Regions from separate parts of the Klebsiella sp. PK18 genome, predicted to be linked through region 4. Evidence: predicted binding sites of a transcription regulator. Region 4 holds the regulator's gene; each other region holds the start of a gene.

The links. The regulator CRP, encoded in region 4, controls carbon source genes, mostly activating them, when cyclic AMP is high. The targets are predictions, from matches to a motif close to ATGTGANNNNNNTCACAT.
Region 1: the regulator CRP is predicted to act here: its motif matches at 3,421-3,438, upstream of pth (aminoacyl-tRNA hydrolase).
Region 2: the regulator CRP is predicted to act here: its motif matches at 5,098-5,115, upstream of AC3EMD_RS09085 (arabinose ABC transporter substrate-binding protein).
Region 3: the regulator CRP is predicted to act here: its motif matches at 4,301-4,318, upstream of drpB (cell division protein DrpB).

What each region holds. Positions count from the first base shown of each region.
Region 1 is NZ_CM173493.1:2,042,262-2,049,932, forward strand. Features, by position in the region: gene AC3EMD_RS09925 (sugar ABC transporter substrate-binding protein) at 41-955, shown strand; gene AC3EMD_RS09930 (DUF1869 domain-containing protein) at 1,039-1,368, shown strand; gene ychF (redox-regulated ATPase YchF) at 1,450-2,544, opposite strand; gene pth (aminoacyl-tRNA hydrolase) at 2,662-3,246, opposite strand; gene ychH (stress-induced protein YchH) at 3,519-3,794, shown strand; gene AC3EMD_RS09950 (MerR family transcriptional regulator) at 4,015-5,061, shown strand; gene dauA (C4-dicarboxylic acid transporter DauA) at 5,062-6,741, opposite strand; gene prs (ribose-phosphate diphosphokinase) at 6,992-7,671, opposite strand, start outside.
Region 2 is NZ_CM173493.1:1,861,659-1,869,329, forward strand. Features, by position in the region: gene AC3EMD_RS09055 (RpiB/LacA/LacB family sugar-phosphate isomerase) at 1-154, shown strand, start outside; gene AC3EMD_RS09060 (MFS transporter) at 191-1,612, opposite strand; gene AC3EMD_RS09065 (DUF2766 family protein) at 1,763-2,014, shown strand; gene AC3EMD_RS09070 (MFS transporter) at 2,052-3,614, opposite strand; partial or broken gene AC3EMD_RS09075 (succinate dehydrogenase) at 3,629-3,793, shown strand; gene AC3EMD_RS09080 (non-heme ferritin-like protein) at 3,858-4,367, opposite strand; gene AC3EMD_RS09085 (arabinose ABC transporter substrate-binding protein) at 5,257-6,237, shown strand; gene araG (L-arabinose ABC transporter ATP-binding protein AraG) at 6,298-7,671, shown strand, end outside.
Region 3 is NZ_CM173493.1:1,831,641-1,839,311, forward strand. Features, by position in the region: gene AC3EMD_RS08875 (ABC transporter substrate-binding protein) at 1-1,154, shown strand, start outside; tRNA gene AC3EMD_RS08880 (tRNA-Asn) at 1,245-1,320, opposite strand; gene mtfA (DgsA anti-repressor MtfA) at 1,421-2,221, opposite strand; tRNA gene AC3EMD_RS08890 (tRNA-Ser) at 2,312-2,401, shown strand; gene ompC (porin OmpC) at 2,676-3,821, opposite strand; gene drpB (cell division protein DrpB) at 4,360-4,641, shown strand; gene AC3EMD_RS08905 (phosphohydrolase) at 4,684-5,391, shown strand; gene AC3EMD_RS08910 (DNA cytosine methyltransferase) at 5,468-6,868, shown strand; gene AC3EMD_RS08915 (very short patch repair endonuclease) at 6,849-7,343, shown strand; gene yedA (drug/metabolite exporter YedA) at 7,318-7,671, opposite strand, start outside.
Region 4 is NZ_CM173493.1:416,125-423,795, reverse strand. Features, by position in the region: gene AC3EMD_RS01960 (hydrolase) at 1-753, shown strand, start outside; gene AC3EMD_RS01955 (YheU family protein) at 750-968, shown strand; gene AC3EMD_RS01950 (phosphoribulokinase) at 1,005-1,874, shown strand; gene AC3EMD_RS01945 (OsmC family protein) at 1,930-2,334, opposite strand; gene crp (cAMP-activated global transcriptional regulator CRP) at 2,641-3,273, shown strand; gene AC3EMD_RS01935 (YccS/YhfK family putative transporter) at 3,325-5,403, shown strand; gene argD (bifunctional acetylornithine/succinyldiaminopimelate transaminase) at 5,393-6,613, opposite strand; gene pabA (aminodeoxychorismate synthase component 2) at 6,704-7,267, opposite strand; gene AC3EMD_RS01920 (putative adenosine monophosphate-protein transferase Fic) at 7,300-7,671, opposite strand, start outside.

The sequences.
Region 1 (7,671 bases), 1.6 Mb from region 4:
TTTGTATTGAAAATTTTATTTCAACCGCTGAGAGCATGCTATGAAGCACTGTAAAATCATCCTGTTAGTGGGGTTACTGGCCTGTTCCGCCTCGGCTTTGGCGGAGAAGATCGGCGTCTCAATGGCCTACTTCGATCAAAACTTTCTCACCATTATCCGCCAGTCCATTGAGAAAGAAGCTCAAGCCCGCCACGTCGACGTGCAGTTTGAAGACGCCCGCGGCGATACCGGACGTCAGGCCGATCAGGTGCAGAGCTTTATCGCCTCCGGCGTGGACGCGATCATCGTCGACCCGGTGGACTCCGCCAGCACCCCGCAGCTGACGAAGATGGCGCAGCAGGCCAAAATGCCGCTGGTGTATGTGAACCGGACGCCGGGGGATAAAACGTTACCGCCTGGCGTGGTGTTTGTCGGTTCGGACGAGCGGGAGTCCGGCACATTGCAGATGGAGGCGCTGGCGAAGCTGGCGAACTACAAAGGCAATGTCGCCATCATGATCGGCAATCTCACTGACGCCGGCGCGCTGCAGCGCACCAAAGACGTCGAGCAGGTGGTGGCCAAATATCCGGCAATGAAAGTGGTGCAGAAACAGCCGGCCAACTATTCCCGCAGCGAGGGAATGGATCTGATGCAGAACTGGACAGGCAACGGGGAAGCGATTGATATTGTGGCGGCGAACAACGATGAGATGGCGATTGGCGCGGCGATGGCGCTGGAGAAGAGCCAGAAGAAGCTGTTGATCGGTGGGATCGACGCCACGCCGGACGGGCTGAAAGCCCTGGCCAGCGATAAGATCCAGGTGACGGTCTTCCAGGACGCCGTCGGTCAGGGCAAAACGGCCTTAGCGGTAGCGCTGAAGCTGATTAAAGGAGAAAAGGTCGAGTCTCATGTCTGGATCCCGTTTGAGTTAGTGACCAAAGAAAACATGCAGACCTATGTGGAAAAGAGTCATTAACGGCAAGGCGCACGTGAACGAACTTTGCTGATAGAACCGGGCTGATAATGTGACGCCCGGGCAACGAAACCGGAGGAAAAGACATGGCAACGGCAAGAAGCGGCTATACGCTGCAGGTGATAAAGGCAGGGCAGCAGGGACATGTTGAAATGAGGTGGGGGCATCTCGCAGACGTTGATACGCGCGCGGCGGCGGCGGCCATCGTGCAGCAAATCGGGCGACCATCGTCCGCAGCGAGCCAGCAGGAGATCAGCCTGTCACTGACCAATGCCGCCAGCGGCATCTCGGTCGAGCTTCATCACCCGGCCTCAGGGGAAAGCGCCACCCCGGCTTTCATCGAGGGCGAATTAAAGAAAATTGTGCAGATCGTTGATGGCTATGAGGCGGCTGAAGAGACCCATATTGTGGAGTAGCGTGTCGTCCGGGTAAAAAAAATCCACGCCGCTGCGTGGATTTTTATGACGCGGTGGTGGCGAAAATGCCAGCCAGCGGGATCAGACGTTGAACAGGAAGTTCATCACATCGCCATCTTTCACGATGTAGTCTTTACCTTCAGCACGCATTTTACCGGCTTCTTTTGCACCCTGTTCGCCTTTGTAGGTAATAAAGTCTTCATAGGCGATGGTCTGCGCGCGGATAAAACCTTTTTCGAAGTCGGTGTGGATCTTACCGGCTGCCTGCGGGGCGGTTGCCCCGACCGGGATGGTCCATGCGCGAACTTCCTTCACCCCTGCGGTGAAGTAGGTCTGCAGATTCAGCAGCTCGTAACCGGCGCGGATCACGCGGTTGAGGCCTGGCTCTTCGAGACCCAGCTCGGCCATAAACTCGTCGCGGTCAGCGTCGTCCAGCTCGGCAATATCGGACTCAACGGCGGCGCAAACGGCGACGACCACAGAACCTTCGGCGGCGGCAATTTCACGGACTTTATCGAGATAAGGGTTATTCTCAAAGCCGTCTTCATTGACGTTGGCGATATACATGGTCGGCTTCAGCGTCAGGAAGCTGAGGTATTTAATCGCTGCTTTGTCTTCGTCGGTCAGGTTTTTCAGTGAACGCAGCATGCCGGCATTTTCCAGCTGCGGCAGGCATTTTTCCAGCGCCGCCAGCTCAGCTTTAGCGTCTTTATCGCCGCCTTTAGCTTTCTTCTGCACACGGTGGATAGCGCGCTCGCAGGTGTCCAGATCGGAGAGTGCCAGCTCGGTGTTGATAACGTCGATGTCGTCAGCCGGATCCACTTTGTTGTTAACGTGGATAATGTTGTCATTTTCAAAGCAGCGAACTACGTGGCCGATGGCTTCGGTTTCACGGATGTTGGTCAGAAACTGGTTGCCGAGACCTTCACCTTTGGACGCGCCTTTCACCAGGCCCGCGATATCAACGAATTCCATCGTCGTCGGCAGGATGCGCTGCGGTTTGACGATTTCAGCCAGCTTGTCCAGACGCGGATCGGGCATCGGTACGACACCGGTGTTCGGCTCAATGGTACAGAAGGGGAAGTTGGCCGCTTCAATACCCGCTTTGGTGAGCGCATTGAACAGGGTGGATTTGCCGACGTTGGGCAAACCGACGATACCGCATTTGAATCCCATGATTTAAATCACCTTAATCTTTGGATAATCAATCTGTTATAAGCAACAGATTGCAGAAAATTGAATAGCTTTGCCTATTATACACGGTGCGCGGCAAAAATGCCGCACGACAACGGCTTATTGCGCCTTAAAGGCATGTAAGCGGTTGGTGGCTTTGGTCAGCCCGTCCTTTAACCAGATTTCGGTGCAGCGCGCCGCTTCGTCGACAGCATCATCAATCAGTTTCTGCTCGCTGGCCGGCGGTTTGCCGAGTACAAAGCCGACAACCTTGTTTTTGTCACCCGGATGGCCGATCCCGACGCGTAAGCGGTGAAAGTTCGGGTTATTGCCGAGCTTACTGATGATGTCCTTCAGGCCGTTGTGGCCGCCATGGCCACCGCCAAGCTTGAATTTCGCCACCCCGGGCGGCAAATCCAGCTCATCATGGGCGACCAGAATTTCATCCGGGTTAATGCGATAAAAGGTCGCCATTGCAGCCACTGCTTTACCGCTGAGGTTCATAAACGTCGTAGGAACCAGCAGGCGAACGTCTTCGCCCGCCAGATTGATGCGCGAGGTGTAGCCGAAGAACTTGCTCTCTTCGCGCAGCGGCGCACGATGGCGATCCGCCAGTAAATCTACATACCAGGCGCCAGCGTTGTGCCGGGTGGCGGCATATTCCGCACCGGGGTTGGCCAGGCCGACAATCAGTTTAATGGTCACGTTTTCTTTCCTGCATGGGGCATTCTCTGCCGCGTAGTGTACTGTCTGCGGGCGCGCTTGACAAAGTTCTGCCCACGAGACAATACCAGCATTGATGATTACCCACCTGAATCATTAGAATTTGATATTGTTCAGAGGCTTATTTGTAAATATTTGTCTAATCGGTGTTCACTAATGTGATCGTGGGCGCACTCCAGGGCAGGGACCCTGTCTATACTACACCTATAAGATTTGGGGATATTCCCTGGCAACCCAAAGTCCGGAGGTGACACATGAAACGCAAAAACGCTTCGTTACTCGGTAACGTACTCATGGGGTTAGGGTTGGTGGTGATGGTTGTGGGGGTAGGTTACTCCATTCTGAACCAGCTTCCGCAGCTTAACCTGCCGCAATTCTTTGCACATGGCGCAATCTTAAGCATCTTCGTTGGCGCCGTGCTCTGGCTGGCCGGTGCCCGTATTGGCGGCCACGAGCAGGTCAGCGACCGCTACTGGTGGGTGCGCCACTATGATAAACGCTGCCGTCGTAATCAGCATCGCCACAGCTAACCGTAGCATGATTTCCCGCATCGGCCCCTGAAGGCCGATGCGTTTTCCTGTGACTCTCGTTATTTCCTCCTCTTTTCCCCATCACCATACGACCCCATTCCGTCCTGACCTCCGTGCTGCTAAGGTTGCCACCAAAATGAATAGCTAATGAGGTTTTCGCTTGACCCTGACGTTACGTCAGGCAGCAGAGTAGCGGACCTGGCCACAGAGAGGAGCAGTCATGTTAATTCAGGTGGGAGAGCTGGCGAAGCGCGCCGGAATGACGGTGCGTACGCTGCATCATTATGAACAGACGGGGCTGTTAACGCCTTCGGCCAGAAGCGAGGCGGGCTATCGGCTCTATAACCTGTCCGCGGTTCAGCGCCTGCATATGATAAAGGCGCTGGCGCAGGCCGGGCTGACGCTCGCCACCATCAAGGACTATCTCGATCGGCAAACGCTGTCGCTACCCGAGCTGCTGACGCAGCAGATAGAGACGCTCAACGCCCAATTGCGCGATGTCGGCAGGCTGCGCGACCGGCTGTTGGTGCTGCGCGAGGCGCTGGCGGGCGGCAATGAACCCGATCTGGAGTCCTGGCTACAGACGCTGGAGTTAATGAAAATGTACGATCGTTGGTTTAGTCAACAGGAGTTAGCCGCGCTGCCGTTTGCGGCACAGGATGAACAGCGCGCGCAGGCGTGGCGCGAGCTAACAGAGGAGGTGCAGACGCTGATGGCGAGCGGCTGCCCGACGGACAGTCCGCAGGCGATGAGTCTGGCGACGCGCTGGATGGAGCGCCTGGAGCAGGATACGGCAGGGCGCCCGGAGTTTCTGACCCGCCTGAACGAGATGCATGCCGCCGAGCCGCAAATGGTTGAACAGACCGGCGTCACCCCGGCCATCATCGCCTTTATCACCGAGGCCTTTGCCGAAAGCAAACTGGCCATCTGGGCTCGTTACCTCGACGACGAGGAGATGGCGTTCACCCGCCGACACTATTTCGACCGGCTACAGGAGTGGCCTGCGCTGGTGGCGAAGCTGCATCAGGCGTGCCGGGAGGGCGTAGCGCCGGACTCGGCGTCGGGTCAGGCGCTGGCCCGGGCGTGGCTTGAACTGTTTCAGTCCTATGCCGGTACCCGGCCGCAGACGTTGCAGAAGTTTCGTCGGGCAATGGAGCAGGAGCCGCATTTGATGAAGGGCACCTGGATGACGCCGGCGGTGCTGAGCTGGCTGCAGCAGGCGACCGGAGCCTTGATGCGGCAGGCGCAGGGGCCTGCCGCCGGGTGATCACAGGTCAGCCAGCGCGGCCTGACGATCGGGGTAGAAGCTCAGGCGTCCGGGCAGCGGCTTGACGCCGGCGCGCGCTAACGTGCGCAGCGGCTGAAACTCGAGGTTAGATACGCGCAATTCACAGCCTTCCGGCAGCTTGTTCACAAAGCGCTGGAAGGCATCCAGACCACCGGCGTCGAGAACCGGCACCGCGTCCCATTTCAGCACCACGATGCGCTTGCCGGCGATCCGGGTCTCCAGGTCGTTGAACAAGCCTTCGGCGGCGGCAAAGAACAGCGGCCCAATCACCCGCAGCACCAGCACATCGTCTGGCACCTCGACGTTGACCGGCGCCAGATGGGTCATGCGCGCGATACGGCGCATAAACAACAGCGAGGCCAGCACGATCCCGACGCTGATGGCAATCACCATATCAAACAGCACCGTCAGCGACATGCACATCAGCATCACCACGATGTCGTCTTTCGGTGCGTGGCGCAGCAGGTTGATCACTTTATGCGCCTCGCTCATATTCCATGCCACCATCAGCAGCAGGGCGGCCATCGCCGACAGCGGCAGCCAGGAGAGCAGCGGGGCGAGGATCAGCAGCGCCAGGATCACCAGCAGGGCGTGGATCACGGCGGCAACCGGCGATGTGGCGCCGGCGCGGACGTTCGCCGCCGAGCGGGCAATCGCCGCGGTGGCAGTGATCCCGCCGAAGAACGGCGCAACGATGTTGCCCAGCCCCTGGCCAATCAGCTCGCTATTGGCTTTATGCTTGGTACCGGTCATGCCATCAAGCACCACCGCGCACAGCAGAGACTCAATGGCGCCGAGCATCGCCATGGAGAAGGCGGCAGGCAGCAGAGCCTGCAGCGAGGCCCAGCTCAGGGTAAAGTTTGAACCCGGCATATCCCAGGGGAGTACCAGCTGCGGCAGCAGCTGTGGAATGCCGTTGCCCTGAGTGCCGTCTGCCAGCTGATAGTGGAACTGCGAGCCAATTGTGGCGACATCGCCGCCGAGCAAATTAACCACCAGCATCACCGCGCAGCCGGCCAGCAGCGCCGGAAGGTGGCCCGGCAGACGGATACCCAGCCGCGGCCAGAGGATCAGAGTGCCGAGAGTGACGACGCCGATGGCGGCATCGCCGGGGTTAATCGTTGGCAGGGCCATCGCCAGCGCTGCCACTTTCTGCAGGTAATGCTCCGGCACATGGGGCATCTGCAGGCCGAGGAAGTCTTTAATCTGCATGGTACCGATGGTGATACCGATCCCGGAGGTGAAACCGAGAGTCACCGACAGCGGGATATATTCGATAAGACGGCCAAAGCGCGCCAGACCAAAGAGAATTAAAAAGATCCCCGACATCAGCGTCGCCACCAGTAGCCCCGCCAGACCAAACTGCTGGGAAACCGGATAGAGGATCACCACAAAGGCGGCGGTCGGGCCGGAAACGCTAAAGCGTGACCCGCCGGTTAAGGCGATCACAATCCCTGCCACCGCTGAGGTATAGAGGCCGTACTGCGGCGGCACACCGCTGCCAATCGCCAGCGCCATCGCCAGCGGAATCGCAATGATCCCGACGGTGATCCCGGCGATCAGGTCGCGGGTAAAGCGGGCGGTGGTGTACTTTTCTTTCCAACAAGCGTCGATGAGGGCGCGGAAAGGCATCACATGTGAGGAAAATAATCTGTTCACAATAATGTTTCATCCATGAGCGCATCATCTGTCAACTAAATGGCAGGTGAAGGAGGCATTGGTCATTTCCACGTCATCCTTCGGGATGCCTCTGTGTTGGCTGCGTTCATTTACCCCGGTCACGTACTGCCTGTACGCTCCCGGGGATTCATTCACTTGCCGCCTTGACGCATGCCGAATGATTTTGTGGAAGAATTAAAAATTCAGAGACAAAAAAACCCGCCGCAGCGGGTTTTTATGCTCGGCTCGATTAATGTTCGAACATAGCAGAGATAGATTCTTCATTGCTGATACGGCGAATAGCTTCAGCCAGCATACCGGAGAGCGTCAGAGTACGCACTTTATCCAGCGCTTTAATTTCGGGTGCCAGCGGAATGGTATCGCAAACGACAAATTCATCAATCACAGAGTTTTTGATGTTCTGGATAGCGTTACCGGAGAAGATCGGGTGCGTTGCGTAAGCGAATACGCGTTTCGCGCCACGCTCTTTCAGCGCTTCTGCCGCTTTACACAGGGTGCCGCCGGTGTCGATCATATCGTCGACCATCACGCAGTCACGACCAGCCACGTCGCCGATGATATGCATCACCTGGGAGACGTTGGCGCGCGGACGGCGCTTGTCGATGATAGCCATATCGGTATCATTCAGCAGTTTAGCGATAGCGCGGGCACGCACGACGCCGCCGATGTCCGGAGAAACCACAATCGGGTTGTCCAGGTTCAGCTGCAGCATATCTTCCAGCAGGATTGGGCTGCCGAACACGTTATCAACTGGCACATCGAAGAAGCCCTGGATCTGTTCTGCGTGCAGGTCAACGGTCAGCACGCGGTCAACGCCGACGCTGGACAGGAAATCTGCCACCACTTTCGCGGTGATTGGCACACGAGCAGAACGAACACGACGGTCCTGGCGAGCATAACCGAAGTAAG
Region 2 (7,671 bases), 1.4 Mb from region 4:
GGCAGTGGTAAAAGAAAACTATCTCGACACCCTGCGCGCCATCGATCCGGAGCTGGTGAAAACCGCGGTATCCGGCCCACGCTTCCAGCAGTGCTTCTTCGAAAACTGTCAGGATAAAGCCATCGAAGCCTTCGTTCGCCAGATCGTCGGTTAACCGTCATCAGGGCCAGCGCCGCTGGCCCTTCCATCATTATTTCTTCTTCTCCGACACGCTGCTGCCGGCCGTTTTGGCCAGATGCAGGCTGTCGATCATCCCTACCAGACAGATCACCGCGATAAAGACAAACGACAGACGAAAGCTGATCCCCGGTAGCGTGGAAAGGTGCAGCCAGTCGCCGACCTGCTCGCCCAGGCGAATGCCAATCGCCCCGAGCGTGATCCCCAGCCCCACCGCCAGCTGCGACGCGGTACTGAACAGCGTATTGGCATCACTCATCTGCGCGGCGGGGACATCGGCAAAGGCCAGCGTGCTTACGCCCGTAAACTGGATCGAGCGAAATACCCCGCCGAGATAAAGGATTAACATGATGGCCCAGACCGGCGTCTGCGGCGTGAGCAGCGCACAGGCCAGCAGTGAACAGACGTTCAGTGCACCGTTGATCAACAGCAGTCGGCGAAAGCCCAGCCAGCGGATCAGCGGCGTGGTGGCGGGTTTGATGGTCAAATTGCCGACAAACACCGCCAGCACCAGCAGGCCGGAGTGGAAGGGATCCATGCCGAACCCTACCTGAAACAGCAGCGGCAGCAGAAAGGGGACCGCGCTGATGGAGGAGCGGAACAGCGAGCCGCCATACATCGTCACCCGGAACGTTGGCACCTGCAGGGCGTCGAGACGAACCATGGGCGCCGTCGCCCGGCGGAAGTGGCGTATAGCATATGTCAGACAGCCGAAGCCAAGCACGGCGAGAGCCAGCGTCGGCCAGATCTGCGGCTGGTGATCGCCGAGCCGTTCCATCGCGGTGACCAGACTGACCATCGCGACTGCGGTGGTGATAAAGCCGGTGAGATCGAAGGAGCGCCGTTCCGTTTCGCGAATATCAGGGATAATGCGCAGCGCAAGGATGATGGCTGCGAGGCCCAGCGGGACATTGATAAAGAAGATCCAGTGCCAGCTGGCGTAGCGGGTGATAAAGCCGCCCAAAGGCGGGCCGATAATGGGGGCCACCAGCGCCGGCCAGGTGAGGGTAGCGATGGCTTTGATCAGCAGATGTTTCGGCGTGGTTCGCAGTACCGCCAGGCGACCGACAGGGACCATCAGCGCGCCTCCGATCCCCTGCAGGATACGCATGGCGACAAAAGTATGCACCTCGGTGGAGAGGCCGCAGAAGACCGAGGCAAGGGTAAAGATCGCCAGGGCGAGGGTAAAAATAGCGCGGGCGCCGAAGCGATCGGCGATCCAACCGCTGGCCGGGATCAGTACCGCTAGGGTGATCAGATAGGCGCTGATGCCGATATTCAGCTCGACCGCGGTGACGCCAAAATCTTTCGCCATATCGGGCAGCGCGGTGGCGATCACCGTCCCGTCGAGAAACTCCATAAAAAAAGCACCGGCCACCAGCAGCGCAGGCGCTGAAAAAGCACGTTCGTCTCTGGAAGAGATCGCGGTATTCATGTTGTCACTGCCATCAAGAATGTGAGCCTGAGCAAAGCGGCAGGAGAAGTTCCGCCAGCCAGTAGGGTAGATAAAAAAACCTGCGACGGCAGGTTTTTTTATCTGTGAAAATTTAGGGTACTATTACGCTCCTGAAAAAAGGAGTAATTAATGTCTCAACATCTTACCGAACACGATGAGCTGGTTTCCGATGTGGTTGCTTGCCAGCTGGTTATCAAACAGATCCTCGATGTCATTGACGTCATTGCGCCCGTGGAAGTGCGTGAAAAAATGACTACTCAGTTGAAAGCTATCGACTTCGCCAGCCATCCGGCCTCTGCCGATCCGGTGACCCTTCGCGCGGTGCAAAAAGCGATCGCATTGATTGAGCTGAAGTTTACCCCGCAGGAAGAGACGCATTAATAACAGGCCTCGCCGTTTACCGGCGGGGCCTTCTTCTTTAATGGGAAACGACGGTCTGCGCAGGCGCAGGGGCAGCATCTTTGAACAACTTGCTGTTGCCCCAACACTCTTCGTAGCGATGACCGACCAGATCCTCCACGATAACTCGTACATCCGGCGCGATATCGCTGATTTTTCCGCCCGCTTTGATCCGCGCGACTTCCTGCAGCACCACCAGATGAGCTTTACGATCCAGCTTCATCTGCTTGCTGAAGACGATGGCGGCCAACGCTAACGCGATCACCCCGACGCAGAATACCACCGCGATAGCGGTCACCGCGCTTTCCGGTTGGCTGTGCGCTTTTGACTGGAAACCGTAGAAGCTCAGGATCGCCCCCATCGAGAACACCACAATCGAGCGCAGAATTTTCCCTGAGAAGGTCATGGCGCCGGCATAGATCCCTTCCCGACGGCGTCCGGTGTAGATCTCATCGACATCGGCCAGGAAGGTGTAAACGGTCCAGGGAATGTAGTAAACCCCGCCGGTACCCAGGCCGAACAGCACGGTAATGCCGAACATCAGCACCGTCGCCAGGCCTGACGGCAGATGGAAGAACCACAGCGAGGTATACAGCAGGACCGCGAAAATCACGATCCCCAGCGCCAGAATATAGGGTTTACTGAAGCCTTTTTTCACGCACAGGCCGATAAACAGCGCCGTAGAGATCAGCTGCAGAATCGAGTTCAGGCTATTCAGTCCGGCGACCATCGCCGGGTCGTGCTGAAGAACGAATATCACGAAATAGGTAAAGATGGAGGCAAACAGCCATTCAGCGCCAAACCCGCACAGGTACATACCAAGATGTTTGCGGAATACGCGCAGATAAAAGGTGGAACGCATGTCTTTTGCCAGCGACAGCAGGGTGCTCAGCAGCCCTTTCCTGGCGCTGGTTTCTATCTCTTCCTCGCGCTTTCGTTCCCAGCTGCAAAGCCACAGGCAGGAAATCGCGACGATGAGGATAACGCCGTAGGTCAGACCGGTGAGGAAGAAAGGGGTGGCAGAATCTTTGCCATACAGCAGAATGAACTGTCCGGGAATAAACGCCGCAAGGAAGTTGGCTAGCTTGCCGAAAATGGCTTTATAGCCGGTCAGTTTTGAGCGCAGCGAGAAATCATCGGTCATCTCTGTCGCCAGCGTTTCATAAGGCACCATGATAGAGGTGTAGATGATCTCAAACACCACATAGGTGCAGAGGTAGTACCAGAAACTCAGGCCTTCCACCCACAGCAGCGGGTAGAACATCATCAAGGGGATGCCGATCAGCAGAAAGAAACGCCGGCGGCCAAAGCGCTTGCCTAAGCGCGTTTTGCCAAAGTTATCGGTGAGATAGCCCATCAGCGGGTTGCTGATAGCATCGATGATGCTGGCGACGGAGAAGATAAATGAGGCCTCGATCAGCGTCAGGCCGCAAAAAGTCGTATAAAAATAGAGCAGCCAGGCGCCGCTTATCGCCAGCGCGCCACTCCCCAACAGATTACCACCGCCGTAAGCTAACTGATGGCGTAACAAGATCGGTCTTCCCTGCAGCCCTTCAGGGGCTGAAGCCGTGTATCTAGCCATAAAAAATAAACCTCGTGTTTTATATTTTTGAAACACTGTTTTTATATTTCTTTGTGGCTTGATAAAAAGTGACCGCGCTCACTAATCCCTGAGAAGGGGTAACGGTGACGAGGGAATGCGATCGCGTTAAAACTTTTTTATTCTATTGGGGAATAAATGAGGTGGAAAAATTGACATAACTGATTTAAAGCGAGAGACGGGGCAGCGTGGGCACGCTCCCCCTGACAGAGCAAAAATGGCTGACTAATGCGGCTTCCGTGGTTCTCCGACCAATGCCATCAGACGCCGATCGGTCTGCTCCATTCCGAGACCAGCTTTATCGGCATTGCGGATTTCCTCAAGCACGCTTTGCAACAGCAGACCATCCTGTTGCTGCTCTTCCGCCAGCAGCGTCAGAAATCGCCAGGTGTTGTCGTCGCTTTGTGCCCTGGCTTCTTCGGCAAGACCGCTCAGCATACTGCTTCGCTGTTGGTAATCGTTCAGGGTTTGGGTAAACAGATCTTCCAGCGAGGTGCATTCGGGATTACAGGCGCGGTCGGGATTCACTATCGGCCAGCTGCCGGCTTTTTTCAGATAGTCAAATACGCGCATGGTGAGGGTAATGCTGCTTTGCGCGCGGGTGCGCAAAAATGTCGCGGCGCCGTCGAAGCGATGCCGGGCACACCACTCGCTTAAGTTCAGGTAAACGTTAGAGGCGTGAAACTCAAGATTCATCTGGGTGTTTAGCTTTTGTGCCATTCCTGGAACTGCCATAAAAAAATATCCTTATTAACCGGGAAGGGGTTACTGATGCGTGTCGACAGATCCTGCGGATAACCACAAGATAAAATAGTGACACGCGGCACTGTTGCAGAATAATAAAACTCTACACATTCCGTATGAGTCGGGTATTTTTTCCATTTGCCGACGATTTAAGAATACTCGCTCAACGGAATTAAGAAAACTCTCAATCGCGGTAATTTACGTTTTGTTACACCATTATTTTTAGAGGGTATCTGGACTGAAATCATGCGCCGTTGGCCGGGGCTTGCTGGCATCGCGTTAGTGATAAGTTATAGGTATTTGACTACGAAATTTGTCGTAGAACAGAGCGGAATAAGTTATTTCAAGCGTAATGTTTCTGGCTAATGATCATTATTTTTATTTTTTGTTGCAGGCTTTTATTTGAAGCGGAATATTTTTTCAATTCGGTATTAATTACGGAAAAGATCCGTTTTTTCGCGATATTAAGCGGTCCCGGTCGCCCGGCGATACGGGGCTGTTGTCACTGAGGAGGCACAGAGGCGAACGCCCTTTACGAGGCCGGCAATCGCCGGGGATAACAGCGCTGTAACCCTCTGTTAAACATCCTCTGACATCACAAGGATAAGTCTGCTGGTGGTATAGATGATCCTGCTATAGCCCGGTAAAATTGTATGACAATTGTGTCATTTTTTATGTCATTTTTTGCTAAATGTATGCACGCAATTACTGTAATTCCGCGATGTGATAATGCTCTCGTATGGAGAAATAATTTCCGGGTATTACTACTCTAACAACGGCAGTGGGGTATGCGATTTTTCTAATGCCTTGTTTTGATGCCGATAAAATTGTTAATTCCGATTTTTCCCTACATGAAAGCGAATTAAAGCTGGAGTTTACCATGCACAAATTTACTAAAGCGCTGGCGGCCATTGGTCTTGCTGCGGTTATGTCACAATCAGCTATGGCGGAAAATTTGAAACTGGGTTTTCTGGTGAAGCAGCCGGAAGAGCCATGGTTCCAGACTGAGTGGAAATTTGCTGATAAAGCAGGAAAAGATTTAGGGTTTGACGTCATTAAAATTGCGGTTCCGGATGGTGAGAAAACCCTCAACGCAATCGACAGCCTGGCAGCCAGCGGCGCGAAGGGCTTTGTCATCTGTACCCCCGATCCCAAGCTCGGGTCGGCGATTGTCGCCAAAGCGCGCGGCTATGACATGAAGGTCATTACCGTCGATGACCAGTTCGTCAATGCGAAAGGCAAACCGATGGAGAGCGTACCGCTGGTGATGATGGCGGCCAGCGAAATCGGCGCCCGCCAGGGGCAGGAACTCTATAAAGAGATGCAAAAACGCGGCTGGGATGTTAAAGACACCGCGGTGATGGCTATCACCGCCGATGAGCTGGACACCGCCCGTCGTCGCACCACCGGCTCCATCGATGCCCTGAAGGCAGCCGGCTTCCCGGACGCGCAAATCTACCGCGTGCCGACAAAATCTAACGATATCCCGGGGGCGTTTGACGCCGGTAACTCCATGCTGGTCCAGCACCCGCAGGTGAAACACTGGCTGATCGTGGGGATGAACGACAACACCGTGCTCGGCGGCGTGCGTGCCACTGAAGGCCAGGGCTTTAAAGCACCGGATGTGATTGGCATCGGCATCAACGGTGTGGATGCGGTCAACGAACTGTCGAAGGCGCAACCGACCGGCTTCTATGGTTCCCTGCTGCCAAGCCCGGATATTCATGGCTATAAAACCAGCGAAATGCTCTACAACTGGGTCACTAAGGGCGTTGAGCCGCCGAAGTTCACGGCGGTGACCGATGTGGTGCTGATTACCCGCGATAACTTCAAAGAAGAGCTGGCGAAAAAAGGGCTGTAACAGCCTGGTTGAACTGGCCCCCGCCGCGGCGGGGGCTGAGTGCTGAAGAGCGGAGTCGTTATGCAACAGTCTACCCCTTATCTCTCATTTCGCGGCATCACCATGACGTTCCCTGGCGTAAAGGCTTTGTCCGATATCAGTTTTGACTGCTACCCCGGACAGATCCACGCGCTGATGGGTGAAAATGGCGCAGGCAAATCGACGCTGCTGAAAATTCTCAGCGGCAACTATATTCCGACCGCTGGCCACCTGCAGATCGGCGGCCAGCAGATGGCGTTCAGCAATACCATGGAGGCGCTGAACGCCGGCGTGGCGATTATCTACCAGGAGCTGCATCTGATCCCGGAGATGACCGTCGCCGAAAATATCTATCTTGGCCAGCTACCGCACAGAGGCGGTATCGTCAACCGATCGTTGCTCAACTATGAGGCCCGCCTGCAGCTGGAACATCTGGGGCTGGATATCGATCCGGAGACGCCGCTGAAGTATCTCTCTATAGGCCAGTGGCAGATGGTGGAGATTGCCAAAGCGCTGGCGCGCAATGCCAAGATCATCGCTTTCGATGAACCGACCAGTTCGCTCTCCGCCCGCGAGATAGACAATCTGTTTCGCGTTATCCGCGAACTGCGGGAGGAGGGGCGAGTCATCATCTATGTTTCGCACCGGATGGAAGAAATTTTTGCCCTCAGCGATGCCATCACCGTCTTTAAGGATGGCCGCTATGTCTGCACTTTTGACGATATGCCGAGCGTCAGTCATGACGCGCTGGTTCAGGCGATGGTGGGGCGCAATCTGGGCGATATATACGGCTGGAAACCTCGCCCCTATGGCGAAGAGCGGCTGCGTCTGGAGGAGGTCAAAGCACCGGGCGTGCGTACGCCGGTCAGCCTCTCGGTACGCAGTGGCGAAATCGTCGGCCTGTTCGGGCTGGTGGGCGCCGGGCGCAGCGAACTGATGAAAGGCTTATTTGGCGGCACCCGGATCACCGGCGGTCAGGTGTATATCGATGGCCAGCCCGTCGACATTCGTAAACCGGCCCAGGCCATTCAGGCCGGGATGATGCTGTGCCCGGAAGATCGCAAAGCGGAGGGGATTATTCCGGTTCACTCCGTACGCGACAATATCAATATCAGCGCCCGGCGCAAGCATATTCACGCTGGCTGCCTGATCAACAACGCCTGGGAGGCAGACAATGCCGATCAGCATATCCAGTCGCTGAACATTAAAACACCGGGCCCGGAACAGCTGATCATGAACCTGTCGGGCGGCAACCAGCAGAAAGCAATCCTTGGCCGCTGGCTGTCGGAAGAGATGAAGGTGATCCTGCTCGATGAGCCCACCCGCGGCATCGACGTCGGCGCCAAACATGAAATTTACAACGTGATATATGGCCTCGCCGCCTCAGGTGTTGCCGTGGTGTTTGCCTCCAGCGAC
Region 3 (7,671 bases), 1.4 Mb from region 4:
TTCGGGTGTTGGGCACGTCGGTGACATTACTGGAGATATTGCGTGTTCGCGCTGAGCAGGAGCTGGGGATTAAGATCGAATACCTGCTGCATAGCGTGGAAGATGCCCAGCGCATCGCGGTTATGCAGCCTGACAGTTACGATCTCTATGACCAGTGGTTTCATAATATCGATTTTGTCTGGCCGGCCCGTGCTATTCAGCCGCTGGAGGTGAAGCGGCTGAAATATTGGGACGAGGTGAACGAACTGGCGAAGCAGGGCACCCTGAACGGCGTTGTGGCCGATGGCAGCGTACCGTCCCAGCGCTTGTACGTTCAACGGGATCGCCATTTAAGCAGCCAGCCGAGCGATCTCATCAGCATGCTGCCATTGACGCATAATGCCGATAGCTTTGCTTATCATGTCGACCGTCTTCCCGAGGCGCTTCAGCAGGAAGAAGAGAGTTGGGGATGGTTGCTGCATAGCGCGCTTACTGGCGCGGTCGCCCTGCAAGAGGATGCAGCTATGGGAGGGATCGATGCCGCTCTGGCCATGCAGGGCGCGGGGATGGCGCAGTTTGCCGATATTGGCAATTTGACGTTGGAAGAGATCGATGTTTTGACACAAGGATTAGCCCATCTTAATCGCCAGGGACACTTTGCCGCATTCTGGTCGTCCCAGGAGCAGGCATGCGATTTAATCGATAATCGATGCGTTGAGGTCCAGAGCTTATGGGCTCCCATCTATTTCCGGCACCATTTCCATCAGCGAGGCTATAAAATGGCGCGCCCACGTGAAGGCTATCGGGCGTGGTATGGCGGCATGTCGCTGTCTCGCTGCGTGACTGGGAAGGTAAAAGAAGCGGCCTATGATTACCTTAACTGGTGGCAGTCTGGTTGGCCCGGCGCAGTAATGGCCCGGCAGGGGTATTATATTTCCAACCCTCAGCGAAGCCGCGCTTTTCTGTCTCAGGCCGAATGGGACTATTGGTATGCAGGAAAACCGGCAGCTGAATTACTCCTCGATGCCTCTGGCGCGCCGCTTATTCCTGCGGGTGAGCGTCGGGATGGTGGAAGCTACGAGCAGCGGATGGGACATATTGCGGTATGGAATTCGGTGATGGATGAACATAACTATCTGACGCGACGCTGGCAGGAGGCGCTGATGCGCCGCTAGCTCTTATGCGGCTGGGCCGGACAGAACTGAGGCAGACCTGACGGAAGCTAAAAAGCAAAAAGCCTGCTCGAAAGCAGGCTTTTTTAAATTTGGCTCCTCTGACTGGACTCGAACCAGTGACATACGGATTAACAGTCCGCCGTTCTACCGACTGAACTACAGAGGAATCGTGTGAACGAGGCGCATACTACTGGCCTCGCATTTTTGTGTCAACACTAAAATTAACTTGCTGATTCAACTGGCTAAATTTAGCTCAAGGCGTTGTTTTAGTGAACAATGCGCCGATTGTCTTCATCCTGCAGGCCATTCTCACGTATCCGCTGCAGCGGATCCTGCTGGTAGAAGTGGCAAAAACGCTGCCACAGGGCGGGGAAGCGGGGCGCGAACAACTCGGGCGCGCTGAAAAAATATTCCGAGAGGACGGCAAAGCACTCCGCGGGGTCGGTGGCGGCATAGGCGTCAATGCTGGCGGCGCTTTCCCCCACCAGGTCTATCTCATCCTGAATATTGTTCATTGCCGCGTGGAGATCGTGCTCCCAGCCGGCAACCTCGCGTAATGGGATAAGCGGCACGCCGCTGGCCCGATCGCCATTCCTCGCATCCAGCTTATGCGCCACCTCGTGCACCACGAGGTTAAAGCCTGACGCATCAAAGGAGTCCTGAATATCCAGCCAGTTCAGCACTACAGGCCCCTGCTGCCAGCTTTGTCCCGATTGCACCACTCGCTGGTTATGGACCAGACCAATATCATCTTCCCATTCATCATCCACGACGAACGGGACTGGGTAGATCAGCACTTCATGGAAACCGTCCAGCCACTCTATTCCCAGCTCAAGCACTGGCAGACAAAAGAGCAGGGCAATGCGTGCCTGATGCAGCGGGGTGAGCTCCAGCCCCTGCAGCGCCACTAGACGTTTTTGCTGTAAGAAACGGGCAGCCAACTGAGTAAGCTTGCGCTGCTCAGTGGGAGAAAGATGAGCTAAAACCGGAATGGCAAGCGCTTGCTCCCAGGGCATCTCTGCGTTGCCGGACTCATCATCTGCTTTCCAGGGCCATTTAAACATCATATTGCTCGCAAAGTCGTCACTTGAACACGATTACCGAAACGGGAGCTATTAAAATGCCAAAGATCCTGGCATTATAGCAACCACAACAGCGGAGAGATGCCGGAGCGGCTGAACGGACCGGTCTCGAAAACCGGAGTAGGGGCAACTCTACCGGGGGTTCAAATCCCCCTCTCTCCGCCACTTTTCTCTTAATGACCATTCCCCTTCAATCACACCGTTAGCTTCAGGTATAACGCCTGCGCTGGGGTATCGCCATCATCATCGTCCTGGTTTCAGCGTAGAGACGCGGTAGCGCGCTTTATCCTTTTAGGACCTTATCGCCGCTTTTTGCCCGAACGAGCTTAAACGCATCATAAAGAGGGAAGGTACGCCTGGAAAGCGGCAATGTCGAAAAGAGTGATCTCAACGGAGCGGGAACATCAAAAAGCCCGCTGAACGCGGGCTTTGACGGGGATCAGAACTGATAGACCAGGCCGAGGGCGACGATGTCATCGGTCGCGATACCGCTGTTTTTGTAGAAGCGGTCGTCTTCATCCAGCAGGTTGATTTTGTAATCCACATAGGTGGACATATTTTTGTTGAAGTAGTAGGTCATGCCCACGTCGACATACTTGACCAGATCCTTGTCGCCGTAGCGAGAATAGGTGTAGAGATCTTTACCCTTCGACTGCAGATAGGCGACAGACGGACGCAGCGGTAAATTAAAGTCGTCAAACTGATACTGCGCGACCACTTCGAAGTTCTGCGTTTTGTTGGCAATCCCACCAAAACTATCGTTGCCGTAGAAGGTCATGTTGCGGGTTTCAGCATACATGGCGGCCAGATAGATGTTGTTGGCGTCATATTTCGCGCCGACGGTCCAGGCGTCAGCTTTATCGCCATTGGCGTAGCGCTGGCTGCTACGAGCCTCTGCCAGCTGGTTATGGGTACGGTCAGAAGACGAATACGCTGCCCCTACGCTGATCCCCATATCAAGATCGTAGTAGCTGGAGATACCGAAACCGTCGCCATTTTCCCGCGCCAGTTTACGTTTGCCGCCGTTATTAGTGCCTTCGCCAGAACCGGCGTTTTCATTATTACCCTGATACTGCAGAGCGAAATGCAGACCGTCGACGAGGCCGAAGAAGTCGCTGTTACGGTAGGTTGCCACGCCGTTGGTACGGCCGGTCATGTAAACGTCGGTCTGGGTGTAGGTATCGCCGCCGAATTCCGGCAGCATATCGGTCCAGGATTCAATGTCGTACACCACGCCGTAGTTACGACCGTAGTCCAGTGAGCCGTAGTCGGCAAACTTCAGACCAGCGAAGGCCAGACGGGTCCAGGAGTTTGCGCCTTCTTTTTCAGTGGTATTTGCCTGAATGTTGTATTCCCACTGACCGTAGCCGGTTAACTCGGAAGCGATCTGCGTTTCGCCTTTTATACCAAAGCGAGCATAGGTCTGATCGCCATCCTCTGAAGTGTCGTCAGAGAAGTAGTGCAGGCCGTCGACTTTTCCGTAAAGGTCCAGTTTGTTGCCGTTGTTGTTATAGATTTCCGCGGCATTAACGGCATTGGCCATTAATAATGCCGGTACCATGAGTGCCAGTACTTTTCTTTTCATTATATATTCCCTTTTAATAATAATTTCTATGAATTATGACAATCCCTCCGGAATGACTATCAGATACTAACGACTAAGTTCATTTTTATTTAAAATAAAAGATGTAAATAAATAATATAAAACATTTCAATTTATTTCAATTTGGTTCTTTATATTGTTTATGAATAATTTTTGGTGGAGTATTATTTTGTTATATAGCAATGGGATATGACTTGGTTTGATTGATTTTGTTAACTTAATGAAATGAGTTGTATGAATTAACATCAAGACATCATTCATCACGAAAATTGCTTTTTGGCCGGCAAAAATAGTCAATAGATTATCAATACAACACGCGATCTCCCGCGCCGGAATAAACTTTTCGCATGGGGAGAAGAATAAATAAAACACTCCAGCGCCCGCTCACCGGCAGCATAAGTCGCAGGTTGACGCAGAAGATGGGGATGAAACTGCTGCCTGCTGCGCAGGTTGGCGGTATAATGTGATGCTTGTCACGTTTTGAGTGGCGGTAGTGTGTTGTGTCACGGAGAGGAATGAGATGGAAGAGCAGGCAAAACGCAGCCCCGGAGGGAAGCTCGCGTTATGGGCGTTGTATGCTTTTTGCGGATATTGTGTCTGGGTCATCGTGCGTTACTGGTGGGTGGTCGGAAAAATTCACAGCGTTCCCGGCGCCAGCGTGGAGGGCGATTTGGGAACCACGGCGGGAAAATGGCTTGGCGCGCTGTTGGGGATGTTAGTCCTTGCGGGCATTGGCGCGATCCTCGGGGCGGTTGTCTGGTATACCCGGCCGTCTCGCGGCGAGCGGGATCATCAGCGGTAAAGTTGCTATGCTCGAGGCTGACCTTCACATAAAGGAAAGCCTATGAACCTGGTTGACTGGCAGCAACGATATGAGCACTGGATACTGACGCACCACGCGCAGGATGATGCCGCACACGATCTGTCCCATTTTCGTCGCGTCTGGGCCACGGCTACCCAGCTGGCCGCCGGGGAGGAGGTCGACCGACTGGTACTCCTCACGGCCTGCTATTTTCATGACATCGTCAGCTTGCCGAAGAATCATCCGGAGCGAAGCCGTTCCTCGATGATGGCCGCTGAGAAAACCCTCGCTATTCTACAGTCGTCATTTGCCGATTTTCCCGCGGAGCGTTACGCGGCGGTCAGTCATGCCATCGAGGCACACAGCTTCAGCGCGGCGATCCCGCCGCGCACGCTGGAGGCGAAAATCGTCCAGGATGCCGACCGTCTTGAGTCGCTGGGGGCGATTGGCCTGGCGCGGGTCTTCGCCGTCGCCGGCGCCCTGAATACCATCTTGTTTGATGCTGAAGATCCATTTGCTGACCGGCGGGCGCTGGATGACCGCCAATATGCCCTCGATCATTTCCAGTGCAAACTCCTGCGCCTGCCGGAGACCATGCAGACGGCCAGAGGAAAAGAGATGGCGCAGCACAATGCCCGCTTCCTCGTCGAATTTATGGCCAAGCTTAGCGCGGAGCTGCAGGGGGAGCCGCTGGCGCTGGATGAAGCGGTTTTACGCCGCTTTGCACCGCAGGCGTCAACCGACCGGTGATTTATGGTACTCTCTGCAAAAATCGTCCGCGCTGGTTGAGGATATGCCGCAAAAGTTAATTAAGGAAAACAGGTCGTTGCCGCTGGCTGAGCAGGCCGGGGAAGAGGCTCAGGCGCTGCTGCGTCAGCTGATGACGATCTATGATGTGAAAACGCTGGTCGCCGAACTGGTAAGCGTCGGCGAACAGCACTGGAGCGCGGCGATCCTCAAGCGCGTGGCGGCGCTCTCCCGCGCGGCGGGGCGTTTGCGTCCGCAGGAGATCGCCCATCTGGCGACGCTGCTGCCGGCGCCGCCAGCTCATCACCCGCATTATGCGTTCCGCTTTGTCGATTTGTTTGCCGGTATCGGCGGGATCCGCAACGGTTTTGAAGCCATCGGCGGGCAGTGCGTCTTTACCAGCGAGTGGAACAAGCACGCGGTGCGTACCTACAAGGCCAACTGGTACTGTGATCCGCAACAGCATCGTTTTAATGAAGATATCCGCGATGTCACGCTCAGCCACCGCCCCGATGTCAGCGATGAAGAAGCGGCGCAGCATATCCGCGAGACGATTCCTCAGCATGATGTCTTGCTGGCCGGCTTTCCCTGCCAGCCTTTCTCACTCGCTGGCGTCTCCAAAAAAAATGCCATGGGGCGCGCGCACGGCTTTGCCTGCGAAACCCAGGGGACGCTATTTTTTGATGTCGTGAGAATTATCGCCGCGCGTCAGCCGGCGATTTTTGTGCTGGAGAATGTCAAAAACCTCAAAAGCCACGATCAGGGGCGCACCTTCCGCATCATCATGCAGACGCTGGATGAGCTGGGGTATGAGGTGGCCGATGCCGGGTATACCGGGCCGGATGACCCTAAGGTCATCGACGGGCGCCATTTCTTACCACAGCACCGGGAGCGCATCGTGCTGGTGGGTTTCCGCCGCGACCTGCAGCTGCATGAAGGATTTACGCTGCGCGATATCGCTGCGCTCTATCCGGCGGTGCGGCCGACGTTTGGCGAGCTGCTGGAGCCGACGGTGGATGCCAAATTTATCCTTACGCCGGTGTTGTGGAAATATCTCTATCGTTATGCCCGCAAGCATCAGGCGCGGGGTAATGGCTTTGGTTATGGCCTGGTAGACCCCGGTAATCCCCACAGCGTGGCTCGAACACTCTCTGCCCGCTACTATAAAGACGGTGCCGAAATTCTCGTCGACCGCGGCTGGGACCGGCCGTTGGGCGAGCAGCATTTTGACGATCCACAGAACCAACAGCGGCGGCCTCGCCGGTTGACGCCGCGCGAATGCGCCCGGCTGATGGGCTTTGAATCGCCCCAGGGTTCACGGTTCCGCATTCCAGTGTCGGATACCCAGGCCTATCGTCAGTTCGGCAACTCGGTGGTGGTTCCGGTCTTCGCCGCGGTGGCGAAGCTCCTGGCGCCACGTATCGCCCAGGCGGTGGCGCGTCGCGAAGCGGATGATAACGATGGCGGATGTTCACGATAAAGCCACGCGCAGTAAAAATATGCGGGCTATCGCCACGCGCGATACGGCGATTGAAAAGCGGATAGCGGCGCTGCTGACCGGGGCGGGATTCACCTTTGTCGCCCAGGATCGCGCGCTGCCAGGACGCCCCGATTTCGCCTTACCCGACTACCGCTGCGTTATCTTTACTCACGGCTGTTTCTGGCATCACCATGACTGTTATCTGTTTAAGGTGCCGGCCACCCGGACGGCTTTCTGGCTGGATAAAATCGCTGGCAACGTGGCGCGTGACGCCCGCGACCGGCAACAGCTGGCTGAGCAGGGCTGGCGGGTGCTTATCATCTGGGAATGCGCCCTGCGCGGCCGGTTGAAACTAAATGATGAGGCGCTCACCGAGCGTCTGGAAGAGTGGATCTGCGGCGCCGGGCACGACGCGCAGATCGATACGCAGGGGATCCGCGAGCTGGCGTTTACTTCGCCGCCTTGCAAGGAGTAGCTTCGCTGCGGGCGGGGAAGAGATATTTTCCCAGCGTCACCAGCACTACGGCGAAAATAATCACTGCCAGCGCCAGCCATTCAATGAGCGACAGGCTTTCACCGCCAAACCCGGTACCGAGCAAGACGGCCACCACCGGGTTAACATAGGCATAGCTGGTGGCTACCGCCGGGGTGACGTTGCGGATCAAAAACATGTAGGCGTTGATGGCGATTAGCGAGCCAAAGATAGCCAGGTAGGCCAGGGCGGCGATCCCGGACCACGAGGGGACATGGGTTAACGTCTCACCGGTCAGCCATGACGAGACCAGCAGGACGATCCCGGCGGC
Region 4 (7,671 bases):
GCCCATGGTCTGATCCATGCGGCGATGCAGCGCGGCTGGCTGGGCGTGGTTATGCATTTCCGCGGCTGCAGCGGCGAACCTAACCGCAATAACCGCATCTATCACTCCGGCGAAACAGAAGATGGCACCTGGTTTCTGCACTGGCTACAGCGCGAGTTTGGTCCCGCGCCGACTGCGGCCGTCGGCTATTCACTGGGCGGCAATATGCTGGGCTGCCTGCTGGCAGAAGAAGGCGACCGCTGCCCGCTGGATGCGGCGGTGATCGTCTCCGCGCCTTTTATGCTGGAAGCCTGCAGCTATCATATGGATAAGGGCTTCTCGCGGGTTTATCAGCGCTATCTGCTCAATCTGTTAAAAGCCAATGCCTCACGCAAGCTGAAAGCGTATCCTGGCTCACTGCCTGTCGATTTACGCCAGCTTAAAGGGATGCGCCGCATCCGGGAATTTGACGATATGATCACCGCCAAAATCCATGGTTTCGCCGATGCGCTGGATTATTACCGGCAATGCAGCGCCATGCCGCGGCTCAGCGATATCACTAAGCCAACGCTCATCATTCACGCGAAAGACGATCCATTTATGGATCACCACTCCATACCACCGCAGGAGCAACTGCCGGCGAACGTTGAGTATCAATTAACTGAGCAAGGCGGCCACGTTGGTTTCGTCGGCGGCACCCTGCGTAAGCCGGAGATGTGGCTGGAAAGACGCATCCCGGACTGGTTAAACCGTTGGCTGGAGGTCCCCGTATGATTATTCCCTGGCAGGATCTGGATCCCGAAACGCTGGATAACCTGATTGAAAGCTTTGTGTTACGTGAAGGCACCGATTATGGTGAACATGAACGTTCACTTGCCGATAAAGTCGCCGATGTAAAACAGCAGTTGAAACGCGGAGAGGCGGTTCTTGTGTGGTCGGAACTGCATGAGACGGTCAATATTATGCCGCGCGCGCTGTTTAACGGCTAAGGCGACGCCACTACATCGTTTAACCAGGGAGTTGTTATGTCTGCCAAACATCCGGTGATCGCCGTCACGGGCTCCAGCGGCGCGGGCACTACCACCACCAGCCTTGCCTTTCGCAAAATCTTCGCGCAGCTAAACCTGCACGCCGCGGAGGTGGAAGGCGATAGCTTTCATCGCTACACCCGCCCGGAAATGGACATGGCGATCCGCAAGGCGCGGGATCAGGGCAAACATATCAGCTACTTTGGCCCGGAGGCGAACGACTTTGGCCTGCTGGAGCAGACCTTTGTCGACTATGGCCGCCACGGAAAAGGCCAGTCGCGGAAATACCTGCACACCTATGACGAAGCCGTACCGTGGAATCAGGTGCCAGGGACTTTCACCCCCTGGCAGCCGCTGCCGGAGCCGACAGACGTACTGTTCTATGAGGGGCTGCACGGCGGGGTTGTCACGCCGCATCATGATGTCGCCAGCCATGTCGACCTGCTGGTCGGCGTAGTGCCTATCGTTAACCTCGAGTGGATCCAAAAGCTTATTCGCGACACCAGCGAGCGCGGCCACTCCCGGGAGGCGGTGATGGACTCAGTCGTCCGCTCGATGGAAGACTACATCAACTTCATTACCCCGCAATTTTCCCGCACCCATATCAACTTTCAGCGCGTGCCGACGGTAGACACTTCCAACCCGTTTGCCGCGAAAACTATTCCCTCGCTGGACGAGAGCTTTGTGGTGATCCATTTCCGTAACCTGCAGAATATCGACTTCCCCTGGCTGCTGGCGATGCTGCAGGGGTCGTTTATCTCGCACATGAACACGCTGGTGGTGCCGGGCGGTAAAATGGGGCTGGCGATGGAGCTTATCATGACGCCGCTGGTCGAGCGCCTGATGGAAGGCCGCAAGATCGGCTAACAGAAAAAACCCCGGCCAGGCCGGGGTTGAGATGCTTCACAACGGCAGGCGAAGACTACGCCTCGATCACTTCATAGGAGTGGGTGATCTTCACCGCTTTTTCCAGCATCAGCGCCACCGAGCAGTATTTCTCTGCCGACAGATCCACCGCCCGGGAGACCGCGGCATTTTTCAGCGCCTTACCGGTGACGATAAAGTGCAGATTAATATGCGTAAACAGACGCGGCGCCTCTTCGCGGCGCTCCGACGTCAGCTTCACTTCGCAGTTGGTCACCTCATGGCGACCTTTTTGCAGAATAGAAACCACATCGATCGCACTGCAACCGCCCGCCGCCATCAGCACCATCTCCATCGGGCTGGGTGCCTTATCCCCGGAGTTGCCATCCATCAGAATCTGGTGTCCTGACGCGGACTCCCCGATAAAGGTTAACCCTTCAACCCATTTCACACGCGCTTGCATAAAATTTAACTCCAGTATCGCAATTTTCCTGTCAGATTACGCGCACATAACAATTCTCGCAACGGAAGGCGACCTGCGTCATGCTGAAGCGAGACACCAGGAGACATGCGGCGAAAGCTATGCTAAAACAGTCTGGATGCTACAGTATTACATTGATGTACTGCATGTATGCAGAGGAGTTCACATTACGGGCTGTCGAAAAATCATCAGCCAGCTTCCCAGGTATAGGGAAACAATACGATTGCATGCCCGGACGCCGTGTAGTGTCGGCGCCCGGAGATAGCTTATAACAGAGGATAACCGCGCATGGTGCTTGGCAAACCGCAAACAGACCCTACCCTTGAATGGTTCTTGTCTCATTGCCACATTCATAAGTACCCATCAAAGAGCACGCTGATCCACCAGGGTGAAAAAGCAGAAACGCTGTACTACATCGTTAAAGGCTCCGTGGCTGTACTCATCAAGGATGAAGAAGGTAAAGAGATGATCCTCTCCTACCTCAACCAGGGCGATTTCATCGGTGAATTAGGCCTGTTTGAAGAGGGTCAGGAGCGTAGCGCCTGGGTACGGGCGAAAACCGCATGTGAAGTGGCCGAAATCTCTTATAAGAAATTCCGTCAGCTGATCCAGGTTAACCCGGACATTCTTATGCGTCTCTCTTCGCAAATGGCTCGCCGTCTGCAGGTCACGTCTGAGAAAGTGGGCAACCTCGCCTTCCTCGACGTGACGGGCCGTATCGCCCAGACGCTGCTGAACCTGGCGAAGCAACCTGATGCCATGACCCACCCGGACGGTATGCAAATTAAAATTACCCGTCAGGAAATTGGTCAGATCGTCGGCTGCTCTCGTGAAACAGTTGGCCGTATTTTGAAAATGCTGGAAGATCAGAACCTGATTTCCGCACACGGTAAAACTATCGTCGTCTACGGCACCCGTTAAGTTGCTAAGCGGCGTATTGCTCCTGCAGTACGCCGTTTTTGTTTTTCCCTCATGTGGCGCAGGCTGATTTACCACCCGGAAGTCAACTATGCACTGCGGCAAACGCTGGTGCTGTGTCTGCCTGTGGCCATCGGTCTTCTGCTCGGCCATCTCCAGCAGGGGCTGTTGTTTTCCTTAGTGCCCGCCTGCTGCAACATTGCCGGTCTTGATACCCCGCATAAGCGCTTTTTCAAACGCCTGATTATCGGCGGCTGTCTGTTTGCCGGATGCAGTCTGGTGGTGCAGTTGCTGCTCGCCCAGGCCATTCCTTTGCCGCTTATTCTCAGCGGTCTGGCGCTATTGCTCGGCGTCACCGCGGAGATCAGTTCGCTGCACGCTCGCCTGCTGCCCGCGTCGCTGATCGCCGCTATCTTTACCCTGAGCCTGGCGGGCAATATGCCCATCTGGGATCCACTGCTGATCTACGCTTTCGGTACGCTGTGGTACGGCGTGTTTAACTGGCTCTGGTTCTGGCTGTGGCGCGAACAGCCGCTGCGGGAGTCGCTCAGCCTGCTTTACCGGGAACTGGCTGACTATTGTGAAGCCAAATACAGTCTGTTGACCCAGCATACCGATCCGTCGACCGCCCTGCCGCCGCTGCTCACCCGCCAGCAGAAGGTAGTCGACCTGATTACCCAGTGCTATCAGCAGATGCATATGCTGGCAGCCAACCAACGCAACGATCACAAGCGTCTGCTGCGGGCGTTCCAGGTTGGGCTGGATCTACAGGAACATATTTCGGTTAGCCTGCATCAGCCAGAAGAGGTGCAAAAGCTGGTGGAACGCAGCCATGCCGAAGCGGTGATCCGCTGGAATGCCCAAACCGTCGCTGCCCGCCTGCGCGTACTGGCGGATGATATTCTCTATCATCGCTTTCCGCAGCGCTTTCAGATGGATAAACAGATTGAGGCTCTGGAAAAGATCGCCCGCCAGCATCCGGACAACCCGGTCGGTCAGTTCTGCGCCTGGCACTTTAGCCGTATCGCCCGGGTGCTGCATACCCAGCGCCCCCTGTATGCCCGGGATCTGATGGCCGACAAAGAGCGTCGTTTACCGCTGTTTCCCGCGCTAAAGAACTATCTGTCGCTGAAATCACCCGCACTGCGCAATGCCGCGCGCATCAGCGTGATGCTGAGCGTCGCCAGCCTGATGGGCAACGCCCTGCATTTGCCGAAGCCCTACTGGATCCTGATGACGGTGCTCTTCGTCACGCAAAATGGCTATGGCGCCACGCGGGTGCGAATTGTTCACCGGGCGGCGGGAACGCTCGCCGGCCTAGTCATCGCCGGGCTAACCTTGCACTTTCACGTTCCGGAGAGCTATACCCTGAGCGGGATGCTGCTGATTACCCTGCTCAGCTATCTGATCATCCGTAAACACTATGGCTGGGCGATGGTAGGCTTTACGGTGACGGCGGTGTATACCCTGCAACTGCTGACGCTCAACGGCGAACAGTTTATTGTCGCCCGGCTTATCGACACGCTTATCGGCTGCCTGATCGCCTTCGGCGGGATGGTCTGGCTGTGGCCGCAGTGGCAGAGCGGCCTGCTGAAAAAAAACGCCCACGATGCGCTGGAGGCCGACCAGCAGGCGATTCGCCTGATCCTCAGCGCCGATCCAAAAGCCCCCGCGCTGGCCTATCAACGCATGCGCGTCAACCAGGCGCATAACGCGCTCTACAACTCCCTGAATCAGGCGATGCAGGAGCCCGGTTTTAATACCCACTACCTGGAAGATATGAAGCTGTGGGTGACGCACAGTCAGTTTATCGTCGAACACATCAACGCTATGACCACCCTGGCCCGGGAGCATACGATGCTCACCCCGGATCTTGCCCAGCGCTATCTCGAATCTTGTGAGATTGCCTTGCAACGCTGCCAGCAGCGGCTGGACAGCGATGGTCCCGGCAGCGCAGGGGATGCTAATATTCTGGAGTCGCCGGAAACAGAGGTGCCGAACGGTCCGTTAAGCACCCTGGAGCAGCACCTGCAACGCATTCTGGGCCATCTGAACACCATGCATACCATATCGTCAGTAGCATGGCGTCAGCGGCCGCATCATGGCATCTGGCTGCGGAAGATCAGCCGTTAATCACCTTTGCCACTGCCTGGGCAAAACGCGCCATCCCCTCGGCAATATCCTGCTCGTCGATGATCAGCGAGGGAACAAAACGCATCACGTCCGGCCCGGCGTTGAGCACCATGACGCCGGCTTGCGCAGCGGCATAGAGGAAATCACGCGCGCGGCCCTTGTGCTGCGGCTTGAGTTCGGCGCCAATCAGCAGGCCCATCCCGCGAATATCACTGAACAGATCAAATTCAGCATCCAGCTGCTGCAGGTGTTTGACGAACAGTTCGCGCTTCGCGCTCACGCCATCCAGCACCGCCGGGGTATTGATTAGATCGAAGGCGGCGTTGGCGACCGCGCAGGCCAGCGGGTTGCCGCCGTAGGTTGAGCCATGGGAACCCGCATGGAAGGCGCTGGCGATCTCATGGGTGGTCAGCATGGCGCTGACCGGGAAGCCGCCGCCGAGCGCTTTGGCGCTGGTCAGAATATCCGGCGTCACACCGTAATGCATATAGGCGAACAGCGATCCGGTACGTCCCATACCGCACTGCACTTCATCAAAGACTAACAACGCCTGGTGCTGATCGCACAGCTCACGCAGCCCCTGCAGGAAGGCCGGCGTCGCTGCCGTCACGCCGCCTTCGCCCTGAATCGGCTCCACCACCACTGCGCAAGTGTGGTCATCCATCACCGCTTTTACCGCCTGCAGGTCGTTGAAGGGAACATGGACAATATCCGCCGGTTTCGGGCCGAAACCATCGGAGTACTTCGGCTGCCCACCGACGGAAACGGTAAACAGGGAGCGGCCATGGAAGGCATTATGGAAGGCAATGATTTTGGTTTTATACGGGCTATGGCGGGTCACCGCATAGTGACGCGCCAGCTTAAAGGCCGTTTCATTGGCTTCCGTACCGGAGTTCATAAACACCACGCGCTCGGCGAAGGTGGCCTCGACAACTTTACGTCCCAGACGCAGCGCTGGCTCATTGGTAAAGACGTTGCTGGTGTGCCACAGCGTTTCGCCCTGCTCGTGGAGCGCCGCCACCAGCGCCGGGTGGCAATGGCCGAGCGCCGTCACCGCGATACCGCCGGCAAAATCAACATACTCTTTGCCCTGCTGATCCCAGACGCGGCTGCCTTTCCCTTTCACCGGGATGAATTCTGCTGGTGCATAAATCGGCAAAATAATTTCATCGAATGTGGCGCGGGTGATTGCCGGTTGTTCAGTTGCCATGTCTTGCCCATCCCTCTTCGTTATGCAGATGTAATCATGAAAATATAATCACAAAATATGCATAAAAAATCAGTCAATGGCAACTGAAAATCACCGCTTCAGAAAGTTTTCCAGCAATTGATGGCCCTGCTCGCTGAGGATGCTTTCCGGATGAAACTGCACGCCCTCAAGATCCCAGTCGCGGTGGCGGATCCCCATAATCTCAGCGCTGGCGCTGCGGGCGGTGACGATAAACTCGGGCGGGAGCGTCGGCGGATCAATCACCAGCGAGTGATAACGGGTCACCGTCAGGGGATTATTCAGCCCCTGAAACACCCCTTCGCCGTTATGCTCGATAAGCGAGGTTTTACCATGCATCACCTGTGCCGCCCGTACGATGGTCGCGCCAAACGCCTGGGCTATCGCCTGGTGCCCGAGACAGACGCCCAGTAGCGGCGTTTTCCCCGCATAGTGGCGGATAACCGCGAGGGAAATCCCCGCCTCATTCGGCGTGCAGGGGCCTGGCGAGATCACGATTTTCTCCGGCGCCAGCGCCGCTATCTCCTCCAGCGTCAACGCATCATTGCGCCTGACCAGTACTTCCGCACCCAGTTCGCAGAAGTACTGATACAGATTCCAGGTGAAAGAGTCATAGTTATCGATAAGCAGGATCATAGCGGCTCCGGAACAATCAAAACCGGGCTATTCTACTCAGATTCCCGCGCTTCGCTTACCACTTTGCGAAAGATCGCCACCAGCGGAGCCGGATCGCCCATCGCGCTCTGCTGGCAGGCCGCGCTCCAGCCGGCGGGGTCGACGTCACGCCAGTCAAGCAGGTAGCCGGCATGTATCGCCAGCTGTTCAAAGAAAATGCGCTGGGTCAGGCCATTGCCAAGACGAAAAGGGTGCAGCACATTAATTTCGCCATAGAACCAGCTCAGGCGTTCAATAAAGGTCTCGCGCGGCAGGCCATTGAGATAATCCTCCTGCTCAAGGGCCTGCATCAGGGCGTTCCCCTCCTCCTCGATCCGGGCAAAGTGGCAGAACGGCGTATCGCCCAGGTAGAGGTTCACTTCACG